3 regions of the Arthrobacter sp. SAFR-179 genome follow, and region 2 is predicted to be linked to each of the others. Evidence: riboswitches for the same ligand, from Rfam matches in the RefSeq annotation. Region 2 holds a riboswitch; each other region holds the start of a gene.
The links. Region 2 has a riboswitch for S-adenosylmethionine ahead of ACR65K_RS07730 (bifunctional o-acetylhomoserine/o-acetylserine sulfhydrylase). Riboswitches for the same ligand answer to the same signal wherever they lie in the genome.

Region 1 (3,199 bases), on a different contig from region 2:
TCCTGGAAGCTCTGCCCGAGTTCCCTGCGCCGCCCGTGATCAAGCTTGGGGCCACCCCGAACCACGCGTGGCCTCCTTCACCTGACGTCCTGCGGTACCTTTCGAATTTACCGCATCCTCCTGGCCGCCGGATCGATGGCCTGGACGGCAGGGGTTGGGCAGGGTGTCAGTCGTCGATGCAGGGCGCGGCGCCGGCGGTGCCCGGGGTGTTGGGTGCCCAGTGCGGGTAGGTGCGGGTGTCATTGGCGGGCACCCAGCGGCCCGCGTCCACCACGTAGTCCCAGCCCAGCCCGTTGCTCCGCAGGGCACGGATGCCGGCCAGCAGGCGTTCGGCGTCCTCCAGGCGTGAACCGACACCGAAGCTGGCGCGGAGGGAACCGGACGGCAGGCCCAGTCGCTTCAGCAGCGGGTGCGCGCAGAAGCGGCCGTCCCGCAGTCCCACGCCGTGCTCTGCCGAGAGGTACGCCGCCACCAGTCCTGCGTCGTAGCCCTCAACGGAGAAGTTGACCACGCCGATGGTGTCCGTTTCCGGGTTGGTGTCCTTGAAGATCTGGTGGACGGTGACGCCGTCGATCTCCTGCAGGCCCTCCACCAGGAAGGAACGGATGGCGGACTCGTGGGCATGCCAGCGTTCCTGGTCCAGCCCGGCAATGACCTGGGTGGCGCGGGCCAGTGTGGCGGCTCCCAGGACGTTCGGTGAGCCCCCCTCATGGCGCGCCGGTCCAGTGGCCCAGCTGACGCCGTCGAGCCTGGCTTCCTTGACCGCGCCGCCGCCCGCGAGGTGCGGGACGCCGGTGTCCAGCCAGTCCGGGCGTCCCACCAGGACGCCGGCGCCGAAGGGCGCATACAGCTTGTGGCCGGAGAAGGCGAGGTAGTCGACGTCGTCCGCGCTGATATCCACGCGGCGGTGGGGGGCGAGCTGGGCGGCATCTACCACGATCCGTGCACCATGCTCATGGGCCAGCGCGGCCAGGGCGCGGATGGGCAGGATTTCGCCGGTGACGTTGGAGGCTCCGGTAACCGCGAGCAGGCTGACGCCGCCCTGGCTCAGCTCCGCGCGGACGGCGTCGATGGTTTCGGTGATGGTGTCGGCGGCAACGATGCTGCGGTGCGGGACGCCCTGCCACGGCAGGAGGTTGGCGTGGTGTTCGATGTCCAGGTAGAGCACCTCGCCGTCGTGCCGGCCATTGGTCACCGGCAGGCAACCGGCCAGCAGGTTCAGCGAATCGGTGGTGTTGCGGGTGAAGATGACCGAATCATCCGAGCGGCCGCCGACGAAATCCCTGACGATGCTGCGGGCGTTCTCATACACCGAGGTGCTGATCTGGGACGCGTATCCTGCCCCGCGGTGGACGCTCGCGTAGTAGGGGAGGATCTCGTTCAGGTAGGCCGACACCACGGACAGCGCCGGGGCGGAGGCGCCGTAATCGAGGTTGGCGTACCGCACGTGTCCGCCTGAAATCAGGGGTGCCTGGATTTCGGCGCCGGTGACGGCAGCGAGGGGCCGGCCGGCAGCGGCGTGGCGTCCGTCGGGGACGCTGGCTTCGGCAATGACGGGCTGGGGGGAGACGGTGGCAGTTGTCACAGAGACCTCACTTGATGACAGGACTCCGCCATGGGGGAATCCGCGCTTGCCGCATCCGCTCCGGACCGGCCTGGTCGTCACCCGGGGCACCCCACCGCGAATGGAGGGTTGCCGGCCAGCAAACCGGGGTTTTGCGCTGGCACTCGTGACCTGAATAAAAGCGTAGGACATGGGGCGGCCAGGATTGAAGCCGCGGCAATTGTTAAGGTGTTTATTACGTGCCGCCGAATAAACGACGCCGGACACTTCCCCAGGAAGGTGTCCGGCGTCGCATTATTCGCTTTTATGCGGAAAAGCGCATCAGTTACAGCAGATCATCCAGGTACGGGTTCAGGCGGTGCAGGACCTCCGAGTGCAGGATTGAGTTCGTGGCCAGGGCGTTTCCGCCGAACGGGCCGTCCTCGCCTTCCAGGGATGTGAACCGGCCGCCGGCCTCCACCACGATCGGCACCAGTGCGGCCATGTCATAGAGGTTCAGTTCCGGTTCGCAGGCGATGTCCACCGAGCCTTCGGCCACCATGCAGTACGACCAGAAATCGCCGTAGGCCCGGGTGCGCCAGACATCCTCGGTCAGGCCAAGGAACTCGTCCAGGTTTCCGCGTTCCTTCCACCCGCCCAGGCTGGAGTACGAGAGGGAGGCATCGGAAAGCTTCGACACGTCCGAGACGCGGAGCCGGGTGGCAGCGGCAAGGGACCTGCCCATGTACGCGCCCATGCCTTTCGCCGCCCACCAGCGCTTGCCAAGGGCCGGGGCGCTGACCACGCCCACCACCGGCTCACCCTCGTCCACGAGGGCGATCAGCGTGGCCCACACCGGAACGCCGCGGACAAAGTTCTTGGTCCCGTCAATGGGATCGATGATCCAGCGCCGCGAACCGTGGCCGGTGCTCCCGAATTCCTCGCCCAGGACGGCGTCGCGGGGGCGGGAACGGGAAAGCTGGCCGCGGATGGCTTCCTCGGCGGCCTTGTCCGCGTCGGTGACCGGCGTCAGGTCCGGCTTGGTCTCAACGTGGAGGTCCAGGGCCTTGAAGCGGCTCATGGTCTGGTCATCCACGGAGTCGGCCAGGACATGGGCCAGGCGCAGGTCATCGTTGTAGCTCGAAGCGGGTTGGATCATGGTTCCAAACTACCGTCTGCAAACGGTTCTGCCGGGAGAACGCGTCAGTTGACGCTGCCGAGCTCCTTGGTTTCCTGTGCTTCCATCCGTGGATCCGCACCCAGCAGCCGCCGCAGGGACGCCAGCCGGGCAGCCCCGGTGGGGCCTGCATGTCCGCCCGCCACCCAGTCGTCAAGGCCGCAGTCCACCGCGGCTGCCGTGTGCTTGCAGCCGCGTTCGCAGTTTTCGATGCCGGGGGAGAGGTCCGGGAAGGAGCGCAGGATCCGGTCCGGGTTCACGTGCGCCAGGCCGAAGGAGCGGATGCCGGGGGTGTCGATGATCCAGCTGCCGGGCGGCGCATCCGCCAGCCGCAAGGCAAGGGCGGAGGAGGATGTGTGGCGGCCGCGGCCGGTCACGGCGTTCACTCCGCCGGTGGCCCGCTCCGCGCCGGTCAGTGCGTTCACCATGGTGGACTTTCCGACACCTGAGTGCCCGAGCATCACGGTGACCTTGCCGTC
Region 2 (3,199 bases):
AGGTAGCCGCCGGCTTCAAGGTCCAGTCCCCCGATCGAGGCGTAGCGGACGATTCCGTGTTCGGGGATGGTGGTTCGGGCGACGGTAACCGTCATGGCAAGACCTCTTCTACGCGCTTGCCTGCCGTCATTTGACCGGCAGGCCAGGTCCTCACCCGGGGCACCCCACCGCGGAAGGAGGGTTGCCGGCCAGCAAGCCGGGGCTGTCACTGGCACTCATGACCTGGTTCGAGTGTACGAAACACCCCCCGTTCCAAGCCAAGAGTGTGACTGGTTGTGACTTTCCCGGCTTGCCGGCGGCACTCACTGCAGCCCCGGCTGTTGTCTTAGGCCGCGGCGCCCTTAGCTGCGCGGAAGCCCGCTTCCAGGTCGGCCAGGATGTCATCGATGTGCTCCAGGCCGACGGACAGCCGGACCAGTCCCGGGTTCACCCCCGCCACTGCCTGCTGCTCAGGCGAAAGCTGGCTGTGGGTGGTCGACGCCGGGTGGATGACCAGGGAGCGGACGTCGCCGATGTTCGCAACATGGGAGTGCAGTTCAAGGGCGTCGACGAAGCGTTTGCCCGCCTCCGCCCCGCCGGCCAGGTTGAAAGCCACCACGGCACCCGTCCCCTTGGGCCCGTACTTGCGGCCACGTTCGTACCAGGGGCTGGAGGGCAGCCCCGCGTAGGCGACGGATTCGACGTCGTCCCTTCCTTCCAGCCAGCGCGCCACCTCCGTGGCGTTGGCAACGTGACGCTCCACCCGCAGGCTCAGCGTCTCCAGGCCCTGGGAGATCAGGAAGGCGTTGAACGGGGACACGGCCGAGCCGAGGTCGCGCAGCAGCTGGACCCGGGCCTTGAGGATGTAGGACAGGTTGGCTCCGAGTGCGCCGCCTTCTCCCAGGTCGCGTGCGTAGACCAGGCCGTTGTACGTGGGGTCCGGAGTGTTGAAGCCGGGGAACCGCTCAGGATCCTTGCTGAAGTCGAACTTCCCGGAATCGACAATGACGCCGGCAATGGCCGAACCGTGGCCGCCCAGGTATTTGGTGGCCGAGTGAATCACGATGTCGGCGCCCCACTCCAGCGGGCGGATCAGGTACGGGGTGGACAGGGTGTTGTCCACGATCAGCGGCACGCCTGCCTGGTGGGCCACCTCGGAGATGCCTTCGACATCCAGGACGTCCTGGCGGGGATTGGACACCACTTCGCCGAAAAAGAGCTTGGTGTTCGCCTGCACGGCGCCGCGCCACTGGTCCAGGTTGTCCGGATCGTCCACGAAGGTGACCGAAATGCCGAACTTCTTCAGGGTGTGGGCGAACAGGTTGTACGTTCCGCCGTAAAGGCTGGGGCTGGCCACGATGTGGTCCCCGGCCTCCGCGATGTTCAGGACCGCGAAGGTTTCCGCTGCCTGCCCGGAGCTGAGCAGCAAAGCGGCCAGGCCTCCCTCAAGGCTGGCGATCCGCTGTTCGACGGCGTCCTGCGTGGGGTTGCCGATCCGGGTGTAAATGGGGGCAAGTTCAGCCAGGGCAAAGCGGTTGGCTGCACTTTCGGCGCTGGGGAACACGAAGGACGTGGTCTGGTAGATCGGCAGGGCACGGGCTCCAGTGGCACTGTCCACTTCCTGGCCTGCATGGATCTGGCGGGTTTCGAAGGACCATCCGTTGGACATCCAAATCTCCTTTGACATGGGCCCGGCATGCATGGAGCAGTACGGGCCGCGCTTGCTGCCGGCTGGTGCCGGACAGCCAGGTCCTCACCCGGGGCACCCCACCGCGGATGGAGGGTTGCCGGCCAGCGAGCCGGGGCTTGGCGCTGGCGCTCATGACCTGCGCCCAGTCTAGGAACCGGGCGGCCGCTGAGGACAGCATTGTGACGAACAAGGTCTTCGGGTGTGCCTTCGTGCTGCGCGCGGTGGCCCTCCGGCATCCGCTCGGGGACGCCGCCGTCGTCCTGCTTGCCACTGTTTCCGGCACTTTCCGCAGGCCGCGTTTCCAGTAAGGGTACCCTTAGCTGAGAGCCGGATCACAAAGTGCCAAGATGTTGCCATGCGCATGGATCACGTCTCTTACGCCTGTGAAACCGATGGCCTCGCGGCCACTACCGAACGTATTTCATCTGCCCTCGGCGTTGAGGCAGTGAAGGGCGGGGTCCACCCCCGGTTCGGAACCCGGAATATGATCATCCCGCTCGCCGGGCACAAGTACCTGGAAGTCGTGGAGGTCCTGGACCACCCGGCGTCGGATAAGGCACCATTCGGGCAGGCAGTGCGTGCCCGTTCCGCGGCCGGTGGCGGCTGGATGGGCTGGTGCGTCGAAGTGGACGACCTCGCCCCCTTCGAGACCCGCCTTGGCCGCGCCGCCGTAAACGGCAACCGCAAGTTCCCGGACGGCCGGGAGCTGGTCTGGAAGCAGATTGGCATCCTTGGCCTTATCGCCGACCCCCAGGTCCCGTACATGCTCAAGTGGGAAGGTGACCCGTCGCTGCACCCGTCCAACGCCTACCCCAGCAACATCAAAATGAGCTGCCTGACCATCGCCGGCTCCGCCTCCCGGGTGACCGAGTGGCTGGGTGAGCCGGTGGAGAAGCCGCTTGAGGACGTTGCGGTTGAGTGGGTGGCCCCGCACGGAACGCCGGGAATCCTGTCGGTCACGTTCGAAACCGCCAACGGAGCCGTCACCATCTGACACTCCATCCCTCCTTCCCGGCATGTCCGGGAGTGGGTTTGCCGGGCCATTGCCCGGACCTGCTTCGGCCGCCATCAGGTGGTGACAACGGCGTCACTACCCGATGGCGGCCGAATTCATTTAAGTGACTGCCAGGCCCGCAAAGATGCCTGCGAACTTCGATTGTCAGACCCCCGTTGGATGATGTTCGTATGGGAATTGGCGCAGGTGTTGAGGTGGCTTTGGAGGGTGTTCATGCCTCCGTGGCTGCGCTTGATGCGCTTGCTGCTGAGGATGCTTTCCTGGCTTCCGGGGTTGGTGTTGGGGCTGACGTGGATGTGTTGCAGCGGCGGTACGAACTCCGGCTGGAACGGCTTGAAGTCTCGTGCCGTTTGAGGGCTCAGCTCGCTGCCGTGGAAGCCCGTGATGTTGCCGAGGCCGTTGGGTTCCAGTACGCGATGCTTGCCCCGGACGCCCCGGTGCGGGAGCGCACGTTCGCGGAGATGTCAGCAGTGGAGGAAATCGCAGGGGTCCTGACCATCAGCTCCGGCGCTGCC
Region 3 (3,199 bases), on a different contig from region 2:
GGCTGTTGCTCCAGCCACTCCGCGAGCCGCAGGGCGGTGGCAGAGGAATGGCTTACCCGCAGGCTCATGGTCTCCAGGCCCTTGGTCAGGACCCAGGCGTTGAACGCGGAGAGCGCCGGCCCGGTATGGCGCATCAGCTGCTTCACCGGGCCATCGATGAACTCCTTGGTGCCCAGGATGGCGCCGCCCATCACCCTGCCCTGCCCGTCGATGTGCTTGGTGCCCGAGTAAACGATGACGTCCGCGCCCAGGTCCCCGCAGCGCTGCAGCAGGGGAGTGGCAAAGACGTTGTCCGCCACCACGGTGGCCCCGGCAGCATGCGCAAGTTCGCTGACCGCGGCGATGTCCACGATCTCCTGCATGGGGTTGGACGGGGATTCGAAGAAGACGGCGGTGGTGGGCTGGGAGAGGGCTTCGCGCCACTGGTCCAGGTCCGGACCATCCACGAAGACCGTCTCCACGCCCCACCGCGGGAGGATCTCGTTCAGAATCACAAAGCAGGAACCGAAGAGCGAACGGGCGGCCACCACCCGGTCCCCCGCAGCGAGCAGGGCACCCAGGGCGGTGAACACCGCGGACATGCCCGACGCCGTCGCAAAGCATGCTTCGGTGCCTTCCAGCAGCCTGAGCCGCTCCTGGAAAGTGGCAACGGACGGGTTGCCGTAGCGGGAGTAGACAAAGCGCTCGTCTTCGCCGGTGAAGGCACGTTCAGCTGCTGCGGCGGATTCGTAGACGAAGCCGGAATTCAGGAAGATGGCCTCGGACGTTTCCTGGAAGTTGGTGCGGTCCAGCCCGCCGCGGACAGCCTGGGTGTCGGGGCTCCAGCCGGGGGCGTCTTGGTTGAAGCTCACTTAGTTCTTTCCGAGGTTGGTAGGCAGGCCGCGGTTCTTCCAGCCGTTGACGGTGCGTTCACCGTAGCGGTCCGGCTCGCCTTCAAAGCCTTCCAGCACGTTGTAGGAGATGAAGCCGGCCTGCGTGGCGGCGGTGGCAGCCGCAACGGAACGGGCGCCGGACCGGCACAGGAACACCAGTTCAGCGGACGGGTCCTCCGGCGCCTGCTCCTTGAGGTCCTTGACGAAGTCGGGGTTGGGGATGCCGCCGGGGAAGGTCCACTGGATGAAGAGGGGATCGTTGTCCGTGGCCTTGGTGTCCGGGATGCCGATGTGGGCCCATTCGCCCTCGGTGCGGACGTCCACCAGGACGGCGCCCTGTTGCAGCTTTTCCCATGCCTCATGGGGCGTGAGGTCTCCCGCGTAGCTCATGCGTGGCCCTCGCCGTCGAACTCGCCCTCAAAGTCTGCGTCCAGCTGATCCACTGCGGTGGCCACCGCTGCGTCTGCGGAGGCGATCGCTGCCGGAAGGACCACTGCCTGCGCCACGATGACGCTGGTCCCGTTGAAGGTTGCCGCAGGGCTGCCGTGCAGCACGTAGCCCTCGGCCAGGGCGGCAGAAATCCGCTCGCAGAATTCACGGTTGTCCGGGCCACTGATCAGGCGGTAGGACAGTTTCTCTTCAGGGGCGGGTGCGTCAGACACGACGGATCTCCTTCTTTCACGCTTGCAGCTCGAATCGGTCGATATGCCGAGTATTCACCTGAGGCACCCCGCCGCGAAAGGGAGGGTTGCCGACCGGCCAGTCAGGGCTTCACACCGGTACTCATTACTCCCCAAAAACGTAACACCTGCCGCGCCAGGCCGCATCGCCGCCGTCGTCATGTTCCGTAATTGAGCTGAGCCGAGGGAAGGTGCAGTGCCGGAGGACAGTCCGACGACGGACATCGCCGCAGGTGGGCGGCCCGCCGCGCACAGTCAGCAGCCGCCGGGCCGATAAAGTTCTTACCGGGGCGCCGCCGGCGTCATCAGGGCAACGAGTACCGGGGGTCTTCGCACCATGCGGCCAGTCACATCGCACCACCACGCCGCAACCCGCCGGAACCACCGGCAGCCGATTGCCGCGCTTCTGGCAGCGGCCCTCATTGGGCTCATGGTCCTGTTGGCGGCTCCTCCTGCGCATGCGGCGGAGGCTGAACCCGAGAAGGGGAAGCCCTGGCTCGGTGCGGTGCTCGAATGGGGCGAGGACACTGCCGCAGGATTCAGCGGCAGGCTTGGCGCAGGCCCGGCCGTCTTCGGCCACGACATCACCATTCCGTACCGCGATTCTGAACGGAATGACATCGATGGTTTCCTTCAGCAGGCCGGGGCCGAAGGCGCCCACGCCCTGCTCACGGTGAAGCCGGCGGTGCCGCTGGACCAGCTCGGCGCCCCGGAGGCAGAAGCGTTCGCCCAGCAGGTGCGCGGCCTCGCCGCCGGATTCAAGGGGCAGCTGCTGGTCCGGTTTGCCCCGGACATGAACACAAGCTGGGTGGCATGGGGCCAACAACCTGCCGCCTACCGTGAGGCCTTCCAAACGGTTGCGGCAGCGTTCAGGAAGTACGACGGCGGCCGGGCCGCCATGGTGTGGGCGCCTTACCTGGGCAAGGACTACCCCTTCGACCGGAACCGGAATGCGCCGCAGCCGGGAAGCGAAGGCTTTTCCGTCCTGGACACGAACGGTGACGGTGCCTGGGACGGAAAAGACAGCGCCTACGCGCCCTTCTACCCGGGCGATGACGCCGTGGACTGGGTGGGGCTGGCTGCTTATCACGATGACACCGCCGGTGGTGCCGCCGCCAACACCCTGCCGCGGGCCGGCGAACTCCAGGAGATGCTGACGGACTCCGGCAGCGAAAACTTCTACGGCACCTACTCCGAGGGGCACAATAAGCCTTTCCTCCTCCAGACCGCGGCCTTCTACAGCCCTGCCTCCGGCGGGGCGTCCGAGGCGGACATCAAAACGGGCTGGTGGGACCAGGTGGTAACCACTGCCACGTCCCCCGGGTTTGCCGCGACTGCCGCAGTGGTCTGGGACGAGCGCACCAGCACCAGGGATACCGGCGTGGCAAGCATCAGTTGGCTGCTTACCGGCCACCCGGATATTGCCAAAGCGGCACTGGAGAGACTTAAGGAATCTCCGATGGTCACGGGTCCGCTCACCGGCGTTGCCTCCGGAATCACGTACGACCGGAGCAACACCCTCTCCGGGGCTGCCGCCTGGACTGTCGCTGCCGCCATGGTGATTCTCCTGGTGGCCTTGTGGCAGATTCCCCGCCGGATCAACGCTGCCACGGCCTGGAGCTACCGGGATCCCTCCACCCGGGATTC

Region 1: it holds a riboswitch for S-adenosylmethionine, as region 2 does, so the genes downstream of both, ACR65K_RS03450 (aminotransferase class V-fold PLP-dependent enzyme) here and ACR65K_RS07730 (bifunctional o-acetylhomoserine/o-acetylserine sulfhydrylase) in region 2, are expected to answer to the same signal.
Region 3: it holds a riboswitch for S-adenosylmethionine, as region 2 does, so the genes downstream of both, ACR65K_RS10570 (DUF1737 domain-containing protein) here and ACR65K_RS07730 (bifunctional o-acetylhomoserine/o-acetylserine sulfhydrylase) in region 2, are expected to answer to the same signal.

What each region holds. Positions count from the first base shown of each region.
Region 1 is NZ_JBPFDM010000001.1:706,591-709,789, forward strand. Features, by position in the region: gene ACR65K_RS03445 (class I SAM-dependent methyltransferase) at 1-65, opposite strand, end outside; gene ACR65K_RS03450 (aminotransferase class V-fold PLP-dependent enzyme) at 167-1,585, opposite strand; SAM riboswitch class IV at 1,623-1,736, opposite strand; gene hisN (histidinol-phosphatase) at 1,890-2,702, opposite strand; gene rsgA (ribosome small subunit-dependent GTPase A) at 2,747-3,199, opposite strand, start outside.
Region 2 is NZ_JBPFDM010000003.1:166,166-169,364, forward strand. Features, by position in the region: gene metX (homoserine O-acetyltransferase MetX) at 1-95, opposite strand, end outside; SAM riboswitch class IV at 108-223, opposite strand; gene ACR65K_RS07730 (bifunctional o-acetylhomoserine/o-acetylserine sulfhydrylase) at 326-1,648, opposite strand; SAM riboswitch class IV at 1,692-1,806, opposite strand; gene ACR65K_RS07735 (hypothetical protein) at 1,849-1,977, shown strand; gene ACR65K_RS07740 (VOC family protein) at 2,025-2,663, shown strand; gene ACR65K_RS07745 (HNH endonuclease signature motif containing protein) at 2,855-3,199, shown strand, end outside.
Region 3 is NZ_JBPFDM010000005.1:85,731-88,929, forward strand. Features, by position in the region: gene ACR65K_RS10560 (O-succinylhomoserine sulfhydrylase) at 1-851, opposite strand, end outside; gene ACR65K_RS10565 (rhodanese-like domain-containing protein) at 852-1,262, opposite strand; gene ACR65K_RS10570 (DUF1737 domain-containing protein) at 1,259-1,534, opposite strand; SAM riboswitch class IV at 1,548-1,663, opposite strand; gene opgC (OpgC domain-containing protein) at 1,890-3,199, shown strand, end outside.